Regions from separate parts of the Micromonospora sp. DT62 genome, predicted to be linked through region 3. Evidence: riboswitches for the same ligand, from Rfam matches in the RefSeq annotation. Region 3 holds a riboswitch; each other region holds the start of a gene.
What was found. A riboswitch is a leader RNA that binds a small molecule or an ion and turns the genes downstream of it on or off. The one in region 3 is predicted to bind cyclic di-AMP.

Region 1 (3,649 bases), on a different contig from region 3:
CACCGTCCAGGCACGCTGTTCCCTCGCGGAGGCCGCGGCGCTGCTCGCCGACCCCACCCGGCAGGAGGACCTGCACCCGCTGATCGTCCGGGTCCGCCGGGTGCCGCCCCGTCCTGGCGCGCGGGCCAGCTACGACATCACCGATCGACTGGCCGCCGGGCCGGTGCGCCTGCCGATCACCTACCGGGCCGACGTCCTCGTCGACGATCCCGACGAGATCGTCACCGTGGCCCGGCAGTGGCCTGCCACCACGGTGCGCAACCACACCCGGCTGCGGGCGGAGCCCGACGGCGTGGTCCGCATCGAGGTCGAGATCACCCTCGCCGCGCCCGCGCCGCTCTTCGGCTACGCGTTCCGCCAGGCCCGCGCCGCCCACCTCGGGCTGGCCGCCCGCCTCGCCGTGGCCCTCGACACGAGCCCGCCTGGGCCGCCGGCCGACTGACCGCCGGACGGGCCCGGCCGCAGTGGCTGGAGGCGGCGGACGCCGCCGCGCCCCGGTGACCCGCGACGGGCGGGGGACCGGGGCGCGGGCGTCAGTAGACCGACAGGTGCACGTGGTTGGTGTGGTCGCTGGACGGGTCGCCGTTGGCTCCGCTGTACGACTTCCATCCGCTGCTGGGCAGCCAGATCTGCCTGTACCAGATCACGTAGAGCACGGCGAGCCGGTCGGCGTTGCGCACGAAGTACGCCGACAGGTTGTTGCCGTACGTCCGGTCGCCGCCGGTGGCGTCGCCGCCGAAGCCGCCCTTCTGGGCCGCGAAGTCGCAGGCCCGGCCCTTCGGGTGCTCGCCCGAGCCGCCGGGGCGGTAGCAGGAGACGTAGCGGGTGAAGCCCGCCGCCTTGGCCTGGTTGAGCGCGTGCAGGGTGCGCGGGGTGATACAGCCGTTGGCGGGGGTGGGGTCGTTGACGCTGCACGACTCGCGCGGCCAGGAGCCGTCGGAGTTGCGCGGGGCCGCCTTCGCCGTCTTGCTGGAGGTGCCGCCCGGCGAGGTGCCCGCCCCCGTGGACTGCTGCCGCTGTTGCTGCTGCTCGCGGTTGGCGACCGTCAGCGCCCGTTCGGCCTGCTCCTTGCGCTTGGCCATCACGGTGACCTGCTTGCGCTGCTCCCGGATCTCGCCGTCCAGGGCGAGCTTGGTGCGGGTGGCCTCGTCCCGGGTCTCCTGGAGTTCGCGCAGGGCCCGGTCCTCCTTGGCGGCCACCGCGTCGAGGGCGGCGGCGCGGTCCATGAAGCCGTCCGGCGAGCTGCTGTTGAGCAGGGCGGACGCCACGCTGAGCCGACCGGTGCGGTAGGCCGCCCCCGCGATCTCGCCGACCCTGGCGGTGTGCGCGGCCAGCTCGACCTCGGTGGTCTTGAGCTGCGTGGCGAGCTGCTGCTGCCGCTTGGCCGACGTGTCCAGGGCGCGCTTGGCGTCGAGGTAGCCCTTGCTGGCGGCCTCCAACTGGGCCCGCAGGGCGGGGGTGCCGCCCTCCTCGTCCTGGCCGGGAGCTGCGGCGAGCAGGCCGGCCCGGGTGGCGGCCGCCGCCGGGGCGGCGGTGACCGGAGCCACCGCGGCGCCGAGGGCGAGCATCGTGGCGATCAGGGCCGCCGTCCGGGCGGCACGTCGTCGTACAGGTGCCATCACTGGCATGCAGGTGTCCTTCCGTCAGCCGCCGACCGGGTTAGCTGACGGGTTCGGGACGGAAGATCCCTACCGCTGACGCGGATGCACCCCACGAACTTGGTTCCCCGGTTCGCCCCGCCGGGCGATTAGGCGGCGGCCACCGCCGGCACCGGTGGGTGCCGCCTGGCGGAGGCCGAAGCCGAGCCTACCGGTGCCGGTGTGACTGATGCAGCGCAGGTGACGCAGGGTGTACGTCCACTAACAGTCAAATCCGGCATAAGCGCACAATACTCTCCCAGATTTAAGGCTGTCCTCATTACCACTCAACCGACCCGCAGGCCCCGCGCGACGCTCCGGGCTCGATCTGCAACGTGGCGTGCTCGATGTGGAAGTCGTCGTGCAGCGCGGCCCGGGCGGCGCCCAGCACCGCGCCGACCTCCGCGCCGGGTGCCATGGTCAGGTGGGCCGAGGCCACCTCCATTCCGGAGGTCAGCGTCCAGACGTGCAGGTCGTGCACCTCGGCGACGCCGGGCACGGCGGCCAGCCGGTCGTGCACCGCGGTCACCTGGAGGTGCTCCGGCGCGGCCTGCACCAGGATGCGCAGCGCGGCCCGCCCGAGCCGCCAGGTGCGCGGCAGGATGAACACCCCGATCGCGACCGCCACCAGGGGGTCCGCCCACCACCAGCCGGTGGTGGCGATCAGCAGGGCGGCCCCGATCACGCCGAGTGACCCCAGCAGGTCGCCGAGCACCTCCAGGTACGCCCCGTGGACGTTGATGCTCTCCTTCGCCCCGGAGCGCAGCAGCGCGAAGGCGCCGATGTTGGCGAGCAGGCCGAGCACGGCGACCACCAGCATCGGGCCGGCCAGCACCACCGGCGGGTCGCCGAAGCGGCGCACCGCCTCGATCACGACGTAGACCGCGACGCCGGAGAGCAGGACGGCGTTGGCCAGTGCGGCCAGCACCTCCAGCCGGTAGAGGCCGAAGGTGCGCTGCGGGTCGGCGCCCGCCCGCCGGGTGGCGGCGATCGCCGCGAGCGCCATGCCGATGCCGAGCACGTCGGTGAACATGTGCCCGGCGTCGCTCAGCAGGGCCAGCGAGCCCGTGCGGAAGGCCGCCACCGCCTCCACCACCATGAGGCCGGCGAGCAGCCCGAACGCCGCCCAGAGCCGGCCCCGGTGGCGGTGCGCGGCATTCGCCACCGACCCGTGATGGTGGTCATGACCTGCGCCCACGCGCCCACCCTCCGTCAGGCGTCCGGATTCGCGTTCAATCTATGTTCACATCGCTATGTATGCAAGTAACGTCGGCTCAGCCGATCGGGTCGACGGTGGTCAGCCGCTGGGTGGCCCGGGACAGCGCCACGTAGAGCGTCCGCACCCCCGACCCCGGGTCGGCCCGGATCTCGCCCGGGGCGACGAGGACGACCCCGTCGTACTCCATGCCCTTGGCCTCCAGGCTGGTCACCACCTGCAAACGCGGCGCGCCGAGCCGGCCCAGCCAGCCGGCCACCTCGTCGCGGCGCGGCACCGGCGTGATCACCCCGACCGTGCCCTCGACGTCGGCGAGCAGCGCGCCGGCCGCCGCCACCACCGCGGCCTCCAGCTCAGCCGGCGGCACCGACAGCGCGACCGGGTCGATGCCGGTGGAGCGCACCGCCCGGGGCAGCGGCAGGTCCGGGTGCAGCCGGCGGATCTCGGCCGCCGCCACCGCGAAGATCTCCGCCGAGTTGCGGTAGTTCGTGGTGAGGGTGAAGTGGTGCCGCTTGCGCCGGCCCAGCGCCTGGTCCCGGGCCCGGGTCAGCTCCTCCGGATCCCCCGTCCACGCCGTCTGCGCCGGGTCGCCCACCACCGTCCACGAGGCCAGCCGGCCCCGCCGGCCGATCATGCGCCACTGCATCGGCGAGACGTCCTGCGACTCGTCGACCACCACGTGCGCGTACTCCCGGTAGTCGTCCGGGCGTTCCCGCGCCGCCTCGCGGGCGGCACGCTGCCGGTCGGCGAAGGTGCTCAGCTCGCGGACCCCGCCGGCCAGCTGGAACGGGTCCCG
Region 2 (3,649 bases), on a different contig from region 3:
ACGCCGGACTCGCGGCGGGCCAGCATCGCCACGTCGACGGTGAACTCGAAGACCCGCCAGTCGACCTGCGGCGCGGCCCGGTGGCTGCGGGCCAGCCGGGCGACCCGCGCCGGGTCGGTCACCGGGCGGGCGTGGCCAGCGACGTAGGCTTCGTCGTCGCTCTCCTCGGGCGGGAACGAATGCAGCGCGTAGCGGCCGTCGCGCTCCAGGTCGCGCCGCTTGGGCGAGTCGACGACGAAGCAGAAGAGCCCCTCGTCGGTGATCACCGGGGAGACCGGGTGCACCCGGGGACCGCCGTCGGCGCGGACGGTGGCCAGGTAGCCGAAGCCCGGCCCGTACTGCTGCATGAGGAGGCGGATCCCGTCGGCGAGGCGGGGCTCGTCGGCGGCGAATTCGGACCAGGAAGCCATGCCGGCATTCTATCGAACAATTGTACGAAGATGCACTCCGACACGCAGGTCACGCGTGTCGGTCGCTAAGGTGTGCGGATGCTGCTCTCCGACCGCGACCTGGCCTCCGAGATCGAGGCGGGGACGCTCGCGCTGGAGCCGTTCGAGCCCGCGCTGGTGCAACCGTCCAGCATCGACGTACGCCTGGACAAGCACTTCCGGGTCTTCAACAACCACCTCTACACCCACATCGACCCCGCGCAGCAGCAGGACGACCTCACGTCGATGGTCGAGGTGCCCGACGGCGAGCCGTACGTGCTGCATCCGGGCGAGTTCGTGCTCGCCTCGACGCTGGAGGTGATCACGCTCGGCGACCAGCTCGCCGGCCGCCTGGAGGGGAAGAGCTCACTGGGCCGGTTGGGCCTGCTCACCCACTCCACGGCGGGCTTCATCGACCCGGGCTTCTCCGGTCACGTGACCCTCGAACTGTCCAACGTCGCCAACCTGCCGATCACCCTCTGGCCGGGCATGAAGATCGGCCAGCTCTGCATCTTCCGGCTCTCGTCGCCGGCGCAGCATCCGTACGGCTCGGCCGTCTACGGCTCGCGCTACCAGGGGCAGCGCGGCCCGACCCCGAGCCGCTCCTGGCAGCACTGGCGCACCTGGCCCACCCGCTGACCCGGGCCGCTACGTGTCAGGAAGGGCACCTTCCTCTACCGGATCCGTCAGGAAGGTGCCCTTCCTTGCACCTCAGCCGGGCCGGCCGTAGCTGTGGATCGGGCCGTCGTCGACCTTCTTCATCCTGATCGGCACCCCGGCCCGGGAGGCGTGCACCACCCAGCCCCCGCCGACGTACATGCCGACGTGGTGCAGGTCGCTGTAGTAGAAGACGAGGTCGCCCGGGCGCAGCTCGCCCCGGCTGACGGACGCGGTGGCCCGCCGCTGCTGCGCGGCGTTGTGCGGCAGCGACACCCCCGCCTTCGCCCAGGCGGCGAGCATCAGGCCGGAGCAGTCGTACGAGTTCGGCCCCTCGGCGCCCCAGACGTAGGGCTTGCCGATCTGCGCGCAGGCGAACTTCACGGCGGTGCCGGCCGGGCCGCCGGGATAGCCGGCCGGGCAGGGGGCGGGGCGCAGCGGCCCGCCGCCGCCGTTGCCGTAGACCCGCAGCCGCAGCTTCTGCAACCGGTCGATCTCGGCGTTGATCTGCTTCTTCTTCGCCGCGAGCTGGGCCTCGGTGCGGCTGAGCTGGACGACCATCTCGTCCAGCGGCGCCTTCTTGGCGGCCAGCCGGTCGCGCAGCTCGGCGACCTGCCGCACGTCCTGCTGCTGGTGCTGGGCGAACTGGTCGAGCAGCTCGAGCTGCCCGATCATCTCGCTCGGTGAGCGGCTGCCCAGCAGGGCGTTGACGGCGGAGACGTTCTCGCCCTTGTAGGCGCGGGCCGCCAGCGCGCCGACCTTCTCCATCGCCTGGTCGACCTGCTTCTCCAGGGGACCGATCTGCGCGGCGAGCGCGTCGGCCTGCTTTCGCCTGGCGGCCAGGTCCTGTCGGGTGGCGTTGTGCCGTTCGATGATCGGTTCGAGCTTGTTCCAGTCCTCGTCGATCTGCCGCTCGATCTCGGCGACCGTCGGTTCGGCGTGGGCCGCCGTGGCGCCGCCGGTCAGGACGACGGCGAACGCGGCCAGGGCGGCGAGGGCGGTGGTGCAGCGGTACCAGCGTGGGCGCGGCGCAGCCGTCACCGGGTCGGCGAGGGCCGACCGGGCCGACGGTGGCCGCGGGGCATGGTGTGCCACCGGGCTTCGTACTCCTTCTTCCGTACCGCCTACCGGGTTAGCTGACGGGTTCGGGCGGGAAGGGGCGCCCTACCGCAGGACTGCGGATTCACCCCGGGGAACATGGGTCCCCGGCTCGCTCGGGAGCGACTCGGCGGTGTCGGACCGTCACCGCCCTGGTTGGACGGAATGTCACCGGCCGACGAAGGACCAGAGTAGAGACGACCGTTATCGATCCGCAACCCTACGGGCAGTGACACTCCGTACCCACCCGGGTCGGGCGGTTCCGCAACCCGGGCAACGAAGATTTCCTTCCTTCTGAAGTGTCTGACGGAAAGGTATTGACCAGAGGCGGCGGGCGGGGCGAAGGTGACCCCACCTTTGCCCGTCCGAACTGGGGGTCTGATGCACCTGTCAGCGACATCGAGGAGCAGACGCGTCCTGCTGGCCGCCGCCGTGGCAGCCGCCATGGCGACGACGCCGCTCACCGCCGCCGGATCCGCCGCCGCGGCAGCGCCGGTGAACGACCGGCAGCAGCAGTACGCCGCCGCGGCCGCCGAGTACGGCGTACCGGAGAGCGTCCTGCTCGGGGTCTCCTACCTGCAGTCCCGCTGGGACACCAACGCCGGCACGCCGAGCACCAGCGGCGGCTACGGACCGATGCACCTCACCGACGCCGAGCACGTCGCCGCCCTCGCCGGCGGCACGCACCACGACGAGGGCACCGAGGACCCGCGCGGCGACGACTCCCGCCCGTCCCTGGCCGAGGCCGGCGAGCCGCCGGCCGCCACGCCGCCCGCCGAGGCCGCGCTGCGGACCGTCGACGCCGCCGCCGACCTGACCGGCGCCAGCGAGGAGTCGCTGCGGACGGACGTCACGGCCAACATCCGGGGCGGCGCGGCGCTGCTGGCCGCGTACCAGAAGGAGATCGGCGCCCCGGTCGGCGCCGGCACCGACCCGGCGACCTGGTACGGCGCGGTGGCCCGGTACTCCGGCGCGGACAGCGCCGACGCCGCGGCGGCCTTCGCCAACGAGGTGTACGCCACCATCGCCACGGGCGACAGCCGGGTGACCGACGACGGGCAGCGGGTCACGCTGGCCGGCCGGGCGGTCCAGCCGGACCGCTCCTGGCTGGACCGGCTGCGCCTGCGCAAGCTCGCCCGACCGGACGGGCTGGAGTGCCCGAGCGACATCTCCTGCGAGTGGATCCCGGCGCCGTACGAGAACTACGGCCCCACCCTGGGCGACTACGGCAACCACGACCTGGGCAACCGTCCCACCCAGCAGAAGATCGAGTACATCGTCATCCACGACACCGAGGGCTACTTCGGTCCCAGCGTCAACCTGGTCAAGGACCCGAAGCGGGTGGGTTGGCACTACACCCTGCGCTCGGTGGACGGGCACATCGCCCAGCACATCAAGACCAAGAACGTCGGCTGGCACGCCGGCAACTGGTACGTGAACGCCAAGTCCATCGGCCTCGAACACGA
Region 3 (3,649 bases):
CACCCGGAGCCGCTACCTGGGCGACTTCCCCGCCGAGTCGTACGCCGAGGCGTTCCTGGAGGCCGCACGGCGCCAGCTCGACGAGGGCTGGAAGACGCCCGCCCCGCGCACGGGCGGCGCGACCGGCCTGCCGCTCGACCCGGACGAGGCGACCCTCTTCCCCGCCACCTGACGCCCCGGCCGGGAGGCACACCGGTCGCGACGGCGGATCTGTGGGCCGGGCCGGTTGCGGGGCACCGTCAGCGGTACGGCTCGACGAGGTCCAGGACCGCCTCGGGGGCCTCGACGTGGGCGTTGTGCCCGAGGCCGGTCAGGGTGGCGACCGGCACCCCCAGCTCCGTGAGCTGGGCGTCGGTGACCATGGGGTCGTGCTCGCCGCGGGCCAGCAGCACGGGCACGTCGGTCGCCGCCAGCAGGGCGGGCAGGTCCGGCGCGCCCACGCCGAACGCGGCCGGGTCCATCGCCAGCCGCCAGCGGCCGTCGACCTGCCGCAGCCCCGCCTCCACGACGGGGTGCTCCGGGGCGAAGAGCCCGGTCAGGCCGGCCACCCGCAGGTAGCGGCGGGCCGCCTCGTCCCGGCTGGCGAACCAGGTCACCGGCCGGGCCGCCAGCTCACCCGCCTTGGCCAGCTCCGCCGGCGACCAGACGGCCTTGATGCCGAGCCCGACGACGGCGTCGACGGGCAGCCCGGCGCCCCGGGCGGCCAGCGCCAGTCCGACCACCCCGCCGAGGGAGTGCCCCAGCACGACCAGCCGGTCGCCCGCCGCGAGCCCCGCGGCGATCCGCGCGGCCAGCCCCGGGAAGGAGTACTCCGGCAGCGGCGGCGACCAGCCGTGGCCGGCGAGGTCCGGCGCCAGCCACCGCCCCGCCCACCGACGCTCCAGCAGCGGCGCCCAGGGCAGCCACACGTCGCCGGTCGCGCCCATGCCGTGCAGCAGCAGGAGCACCCGCCGGCCGTCCCGGTCACCCGACTCATCGACCATGGGCGCAGTGTGCCACCCGTCGGACGCCGCGGGCGAGGGCCGTGACCCGGACACGACATCGGGCGCCGACCCCCCGGGTGGGGAGCCGACGCCCGACGGCGTCGCTCAGGCGGAGTAGCCGCGGGTGGCGGCCCAGTTCGCCAGGGCGATGGTGCTGATCCAGTACGACGCGGTCGCCGGGTTCGCCGAGTCGGCGATCTTCACCAGCCGTCCCCCGTCCTGGTAGCCGACCACCGCGATGTAGTGGCCGCCGGGGAAGGAGTGCCAGCCGCCGTCGGTGTCCGTGGCGCTGCCGGCGACATTGACCACGACCCCCCGCCCGTCGGCGATGGCCGCGACGACGTCGGCCTGGAGCCGGTCCATCTGGGCCGGGGTGGCGGCGCCACCGGGGATCATCCGGGTCCGGTACGGCTCGCCCTTCACCGTCGCGTTCAGCACGCGGGTGGTGTCCTGGGCCGAGTCGGTGCCCATCTGGTCGGTGCCCAACTGGGCACCGAGGGCGTCCTGGCTGCGCGCGATGCCGGCGGCGCTGAGGGCGTGCCGGACGGCCGCCGGACCACAGTTGTAGAAGGTCGTCTGGGCCTGGTAGTCGTAGTCCAGGCTCTTGGCGGCCGGCGGCTTCGGCGGCTCCGGCTTGCGGGTCAGGTCCGGGTCCGGGGCGGCGCTGGACGCGCTGGCCGACGGGGCGGCGCTGGACGCGGCCGGGGCGGCGCTGGACGGGGCGGGCGCGACCCGGGCCTGGCTGCGCGAGGCCGCCGCGTCGTCCCGCAGTTCGGTCGCGGCCACCGGGGCCGGCGCGGCGGCGGGGGCCTCGTCGGTTCCGGCCAGCAGCGCGCCCGTGCCCGACGCCAGCACGAGCGCCGCGGCGGACGCGGCGGCCAGCTGGTACGGACGCTCGGACGTGAGGCGACGCAGCTGTCGCTTGAGGTGGTGCTTCACGGTTTCCTCCACGGGCTCGGGGTAGCGGCCGTCGGTCCGCGCCGAGGGCAGGGCGGACCGACCGCGCGGACGGGCGTCCGGGCGGGTGGTGGGCCACTCAGGGGATGCGCCCGGGACGCCGGGCGACGGACGGTGACCGGCGGGTCAGCTCATGACCTGCGGGCGGACGAGCGCGGTCACCGCGGCGCCGTGGAGACGGCGGCACAACCGAGGGGTGTACGGGTGTGGCATGAAGATGGAACTCCTTCCGACACCGCCGACCGGGTTAGCTGACGGATTCGGGCGGGAAGAACGCCCTACCACGGGCCCACGGCCCACGGATTCACCCCAACGAGCACTGGGTCCCCGGTTCGTCGTTCACGATTAGGCGGGTCGGCGCGGCGTCGCCTCTGGCGATCGGGTACCGCACCGGACGCGCCGACATTACTGGCCGGCCCACGCCCTGCCAACCCCGCCCCACCTGCCTAAACCTTGATCGGCAAACAATTTTTGCGGGCACTTCGCCACTGACGCGACTCAATGGGACGACCGTTTCTGTGCGCGCCTCCGGGCGACAATGGGACAAGTGGCGGACATCGGCGCCGAAACCCCGGCGGGAATCGACCGGGCCGCGCCGGATGACCGGTTCGCCGACGTGGTGACCGGCGTCACCGAAACGGTCGGGATTTCGTCGCCCGGACTCTCCAGCCGCCGGGGCGTCTCAGCGCGAGTCGGCGTACGTCGGTCGGTGGTCGTCCTGCGGGTCGGCGGCCCGGGGGCGCGGCACGGCGTTGCCCCGGTCCCCCGGCGCCGCCCCGCGGCCGCCGGGGTCCTTCCCGGCGCCGTCCCCGTCCCGCGGCGTCCGGACCGGCCTGCGCGGAGTGAGCAGCCGCATCATCGGCGTCTCGACGAGACGGTGCAACAGGCCGGCCAGGGCCAGGTTGACCAGCAGGAAGCCGAGCACCACCGCCGGCCCCCACCAGCCGGTGAAGCCGACGCCCCAGTCGCCGGTGAGCCGCAGGACGGTGATCATCACGAGGACGTGCACCAGATAGAAGGCGAAGGAGACCTCGCCCAGCCAGACCATCGGCCGGGACCGCCACGGCGAGCGCCGCCCGCGCACGTCCGCGTCCGCCGCCGCGGCGATGACCAGGATGTACGCCACCGAGAGCAGCGCCGCCCACAGTTCGGCGCGCACCCACTGCGCGGCGACCACCCAGGTCACCACGAAGAGCAGGCTGGCCAGCGGCAGGCCCGGCCCACGCCACCGGCCACGCCGCATCAGCTCGGCGGCGGCGACGCCCATCCAGAACTCCAGCGACCGCACCGGCGGGAAGACCTGGGTGAACCACCAGCGGCTCTCCTCGGGCACCAGCGCCTGGGCCGGCCAGAGCGCCAGGATGAGCAGCGGCACCGCGACCACGACGGCCCACAGGGCCCACGGCCGGGCCCGGCGGATCAGCGGCAGCGCCAACGGCAGGCAGAGGTAGAAGAAGAACTCGCAGGACAGCGACCAGCTGACCGTGTTGATGCTGTAGAAGTGGCCCGGCCGCGGGTCCCACGCCTGGAGGAGGAACAGGTTCTCCACCGCGACGAACCGGTCCACGGGGTCGGCGAACCAGGCCGCGACCGCCAGGGCCGCCACCCACAGCACCACGTGGCTCGGCCAGATCTTGGCCACCCGGCGCCGCCAGAACGCCCGACGGGTGTCGGTGGGTCGGGCCGACCAGACCAGCACGAAGCCGCTG
Region 4 (3,649 bases), on a different contig from region 3:
CGAGGGTGCGACGGATCCTCGTCGCGACGGTGGTGCCCCTCTTCGTCGCCACGCTGATCGCCGCCCTGGTGCTGTGGCCGTGGGACGCGCCCGACCCGGCGACCGGCACCGACGCGCCCCGCTACCACGGCACGGTGACCCGGGTGGTGACGGAGCCGTGCCCGCCCGCCCCGGAGGCCCCGGAGGGAAGCCCCGACGCGTCGCAGGGCCCCTGCGGCACGGTCACCGTGCAGGTGCAGGACGGCCCCGACGCCGGCCAGCAGGTGGAGACGCCGGTGCCCGCGGGCCCCGGCGCGCCGACCGTCGCCGTGGACGACGAGATCATCCTGGTCGAGCTCACCGACCCCGCCGACCCCACGGCCAGCACCTACAACATCGCCGAGCACCAGCGCGGCGAGCCGCTGGTCTGGCTGGTGGCGCTCTTCGCGGCCGCCATCGTCGCCTTCGGGCGGTGGCGCGGGCTGGCCGCGCTGGCCGGCCTGGCGGCGAGCTTCGCCATCCTGCTGACCTTCGTGCTGCCGGGCATCAGCGCCGGGAACCCGCCCCTGCTGGTCGCGGTCGTCGGCGCCGCTCTGATCATGTTCGTGGTGCTCTACCTGACCCACGGCGTGACCGCGCAGACCTCGGTCGCCGTGCTCGGCACGCTGGGCAGCCTGGTGCTGACCGGTGTCCTCGGCACGATCGCCACCGCCGCGACCCACCTGACCGGGTTCGGCTCCGAGGACGCCACCACGCTGTCGATGTACCAGGCCGACGTCGACCTGCACGGGCTGCTGCTGGCCGGCATCATCATCGGCTCCCTCGGCGTGCTGGACGACGTCACGGTGACCCAGGCCGCCACGGTCACCGAGCTGGCGCACGCCAACCCCGGGCTGTCCCGGACACAGCTCTACCGGGCGGCGACCCGGGTCGGCCGGGCGCACATCGCCTCGACGGTGAACACCATCGTGCTGGCGTACGCCGGTGCCTCGCTGCCGGTGCTGCTCCTGCTGACCGCCGACTCGCGGGCGGTGACCCAGCTTCTCACCAGCGAGTTCCTCGCCCAGGAGATCGTCCGCAGCGCGGTCGCCACCCTGGGCCTGATCGCCGCCGTGCCGCTGACCACCGCGCTGGCGGCCCTGGTGACCACGGCCGGCCGACGCGGCGGGGACGCCAGCGACCGCGCCACGCCCGCGCCGACGCCCCGGCCGGCCACCGACCGGTCCGAGGCGCTGGAGGCCCTCAGCGGGCCGCGTGGGGACACGCCGTCCGCCGCGCCCGCCGGGGGCAGAAGTACGGACATCGCATGGTGACGCTCCTCAGCGTGACCGAACAGAACGTTCGACCTGATAAACGCGTCACTGCTCACCGTCCGCCATTACGAAATAACGCATTTAGTCGGCTTAGGGACGTAGATCCCCGGGAGCGTTCTCGGGTAACCTCGCTGCCGGTCACCGCCGAAGGCGCGCAGCGGCGCCTGCGGTGCCGCCGCCCAATCGCCGCGAGGCGAACCGGGGACCCAGGTACGTGGGGTGAATCCGCGACAGCGGTAGGGGCCACTTCCGCCCCGAACCCGTCAGCTAACCCGGTCGGCGGTCGACGGAAGGGAAAACTGTGACGGCACCCCTACGCCGCTGGTTGACGCCCGTGGTGGCCGTACTCGCCGCCCTGGCGGTCTTCGCCGGGCCTCTCCCGGCAGCGGCCGCGCCCACCCCGCCCAAGCCCTCCGGGCACGGGGACGACGAGCCCAAGCTGCTCGACGACCTCATCGAGGCCCGGAACCGGTCCTACGTGCAGGCCAAGGCGAAGCTGGCCAATTCGAAGAAGCGCCAACTCGAACTGGCCCTGGAGGTCTCCCGGGCGCAGGCCGAACTGAACGCGCTGGCCCCCCAGGTCAGCCAGATCGCCGCCCAGTCCTACCGCACCGGGCGGATCGGCGCGGTGTCCATGCTGCTGGACACCGCCAGCCCCGACTCGTTCGTCAAGCGCGCCGCCGCCCTCGACGAGCTCAACCTGGTCAACTCCAAGAAGCTCGCCGAGGTGAACGCGGTCAAGGACCGCGCCGAGCAGGCCAAGCTGGCGCTCGACACCGAGGTCCGCGAACAGCAGAAGCTGACGAACGAGATCGCGCGCGGCAAGCGGGAGGCGGAGAAGGCGCTCGCGCTGGTCGGCGGCAGAGGGCTGACCAGTGGCAAGGTGGTCGCCACCTCGCCGGTGGCGAAGATCGCGCCGGGGCGGGCAGCCGACGGCGACTGGACGCCGCTGTCACCCACCGAGGACGACCCCACCACCTCCGGCCGCATCACCGCGCGCACCCTGCACATGTACAAGGAGGTCAAGCGGGCCGGCTTCAACCGGTTCGTCGGCTGTTACCGCTCCGGCGGGCCGTACGAGCACCCGAAGGGCCGGGCCTGCGACTGGTCGCTGCAGAGGAGCGGCTTCTCCCCCTGGCACAACGACGACACCTACATGTACGGCAACAACCTGACCGCGTTCCTGGTCCGCAACGCCGACCGGCTCGGCGTCTACTACGTGATCTGGAACAGACAGATCTGGTTCCCGGCGACGGGCTGGAGTTCCTACAGCGGTCCGTCGAACCACACCGACCACGTCCACGTGTCGCTCTGGTAGACACGCACACGCGCGGCACAGCCGAGAGCGCGGACAGGGCCGCCCCGCCGAACGCGGGGCGGCCCTGTCTCGTCGTACGGACCCGCCCGCCACGGCGGTGACGGGCGGGCGGTGGGCGGTTGTTCAGGCGAGCGCGGCGCTGGCCGCCGTCTCCGGCGCGTCGGCCGTACGGGCGGGCACCTCGGCCACCGTCCGCACCTCGCCGGCGGTCAGCCGGTACGACATGCCGACCACCCCGCAGCGGCCGGCGGCCACCTCCACGGCGAGGACGGCGGAGCGGCCCAGCATCGCCTCGACGGTGTGCGCGATGTGGATGTCGACGATCCCGTCGATGTCGTCCACGCCCTCGGCGGCGGCCCGGCGCAGGCTCGGCACCACGGCGTCCACCACGGCGCACAGGTGCCCGACCGGCGGGGTGCCGGTGGCGTCCGCCGTACGCGCCGCCTGGACGGCCCCGCAGGAGTCGTGCCCCAGCACCACCACCAGCGGCGTGCCCAGGACCGTGACGGCGTACTCCACGCTGCCCAGCACCTCGGGACCGATGGTGTGCCCGGCGGTGCGGACCACGAAGAGGTCACCGAGGCCGCGGTCGAAGATGATCTCGGCGGCGAGCCGGGAGTCGGAACAACCGACGATCACCGCGAAGGGGTGCTGCCCGTCGGCGACCGCGGCGCGGTGCCCGGCGTCCTGGTTGGGGTGGCGCGGGGCGCCGGTCACGAACCGCCGGTTGCCGGCGTGCAGCTCGGCGAGCGCCTGCCTGGGACTCGTGGGGACGGCGAACGCGGTGCCGACGTCGGCCGGGGCCCCGGCCGTGGCCGGCACCGGGAGCGTCCGCTCCGGGCCGGGTTGCGTTCCTGGCGATCCGGGACGACTCATCCCACACCTCGCTACCTCACGTGAACGGCCTGGTCACCCGGGCCGACGCTGGACGCGGGCTGCCACCACCGTCACACGCACTGCAAGATACGTCAAGGGATGCGTGATATGCATTTCATGTGTTCGGCGGCCCTGGCGCGACGGCGGCCGGGCCTCCGCGCGT

Region 1: another riboswitch for cyclic di-AMP. It lies ahead of ACPXCB_RS16310 (coiled-coil domain-containing protein); the one in region 3 lies ahead of ACPXCB_RS00560 (C39 family peptidase).
Region 2: another riboswitch for cyclic di-AMP. It lies ahead of ACPXCB_RS17005 (NlpC/P60 family protein); the one in region 3 lies ahead of ACPXCB_RS00560 (C39 family peptidase).
Region 4: another riboswitch for cyclic di-AMP. It lies ahead of ACPXCB_RS24065 (coiled-coil domain-containing protein); the one in region 3 lies ahead of ACPXCB_RS00560 (C39 family peptidase).

The regions. Positions count from the first base shown of each region.
Region 1 is NZ_JBNCOB010000010.1:32,758-36,406, reverse strand. Features, by position in the region: gene ACPXCB_RS16315 (SRPBCC family protein) at 1-442, shown strand, start outside; gene ACPXCB_RS16310 (coiled-coil domain-containing protein) at 534-1,619, opposite strand; cyclic di-AMP (ydaO/yuaA leader) riboswitch at 1,633-1,764, opposite strand; gene ACPXCB_RS16305 (cation diffusion facilitator family transporter) at 1,918-2,835, opposite strand; gene ACPXCB_RS16300 (HelD family protein) at 2,912-3,649, opposite strand, start outside.
Region 2 is NZ_JBNCOB010000011.1:1,050-4,698, reverse strand. Features, by position in the region: gene ACPXCB_RS17015 (pyridoxamine 5'-phosphate oxidase family protein) at 1-410, opposite strand, end outside; gene dcd (dCTP deaminase) at 489-1,067, shown strand; gene ACPXCB_RS17005 (NlpC/P60 family protein) at 1,140-2,180, opposite strand; cyclic di-AMP (ydaO/yuaA leader) riboswitch at 2,193-2,326, opposite strand; gene ACPXCB_RS17000 (N-acetylmuramoyl-L-alanine amidase) at 2,628-3,649, shown strand, end outside.
Region 3 is NZ_JBNCOB010000001.1:128,523-132,171, forward strand. Features, by position in the region: gene ACPXCB_RS00550 (CDP-glycerol glycerophosphotransferase family protein) at 1-172, shown strand, start outside; gene ACPXCB_RS00555 (alpha/beta fold hydrolase) at 240-983, opposite strand; gene ACPXCB_RS00560 (C39 family peptidase) at 1,089-1,934, opposite strand; cyclic di-AMP (ydaO/yuaA leader) riboswitch at 2,162-2,302, opposite strand; gene ACPXCB_RS00565 (acyltransferase family protein) at 2,623-3,649, opposite strand, start outside.
Region 4 is NZ_JBNCOB010000021.1:52,253-55,901, forward strand. Features, by position in the region: gene ACPXCB_RS24060 (YibE/F family protein) at 1-1,292, shown strand, start outside; cyclic di-AMP (ydaO/yuaA leader) riboswitch at 1,459-1,590, shown strand; gene ACPXCB_RS24065 (coiled-coil domain-containing protein) at 1,594-2,610, shown strand; gene ACPXCB_RS24070 (carbonic anhydrase) at 2,734-3,486, opposite strand.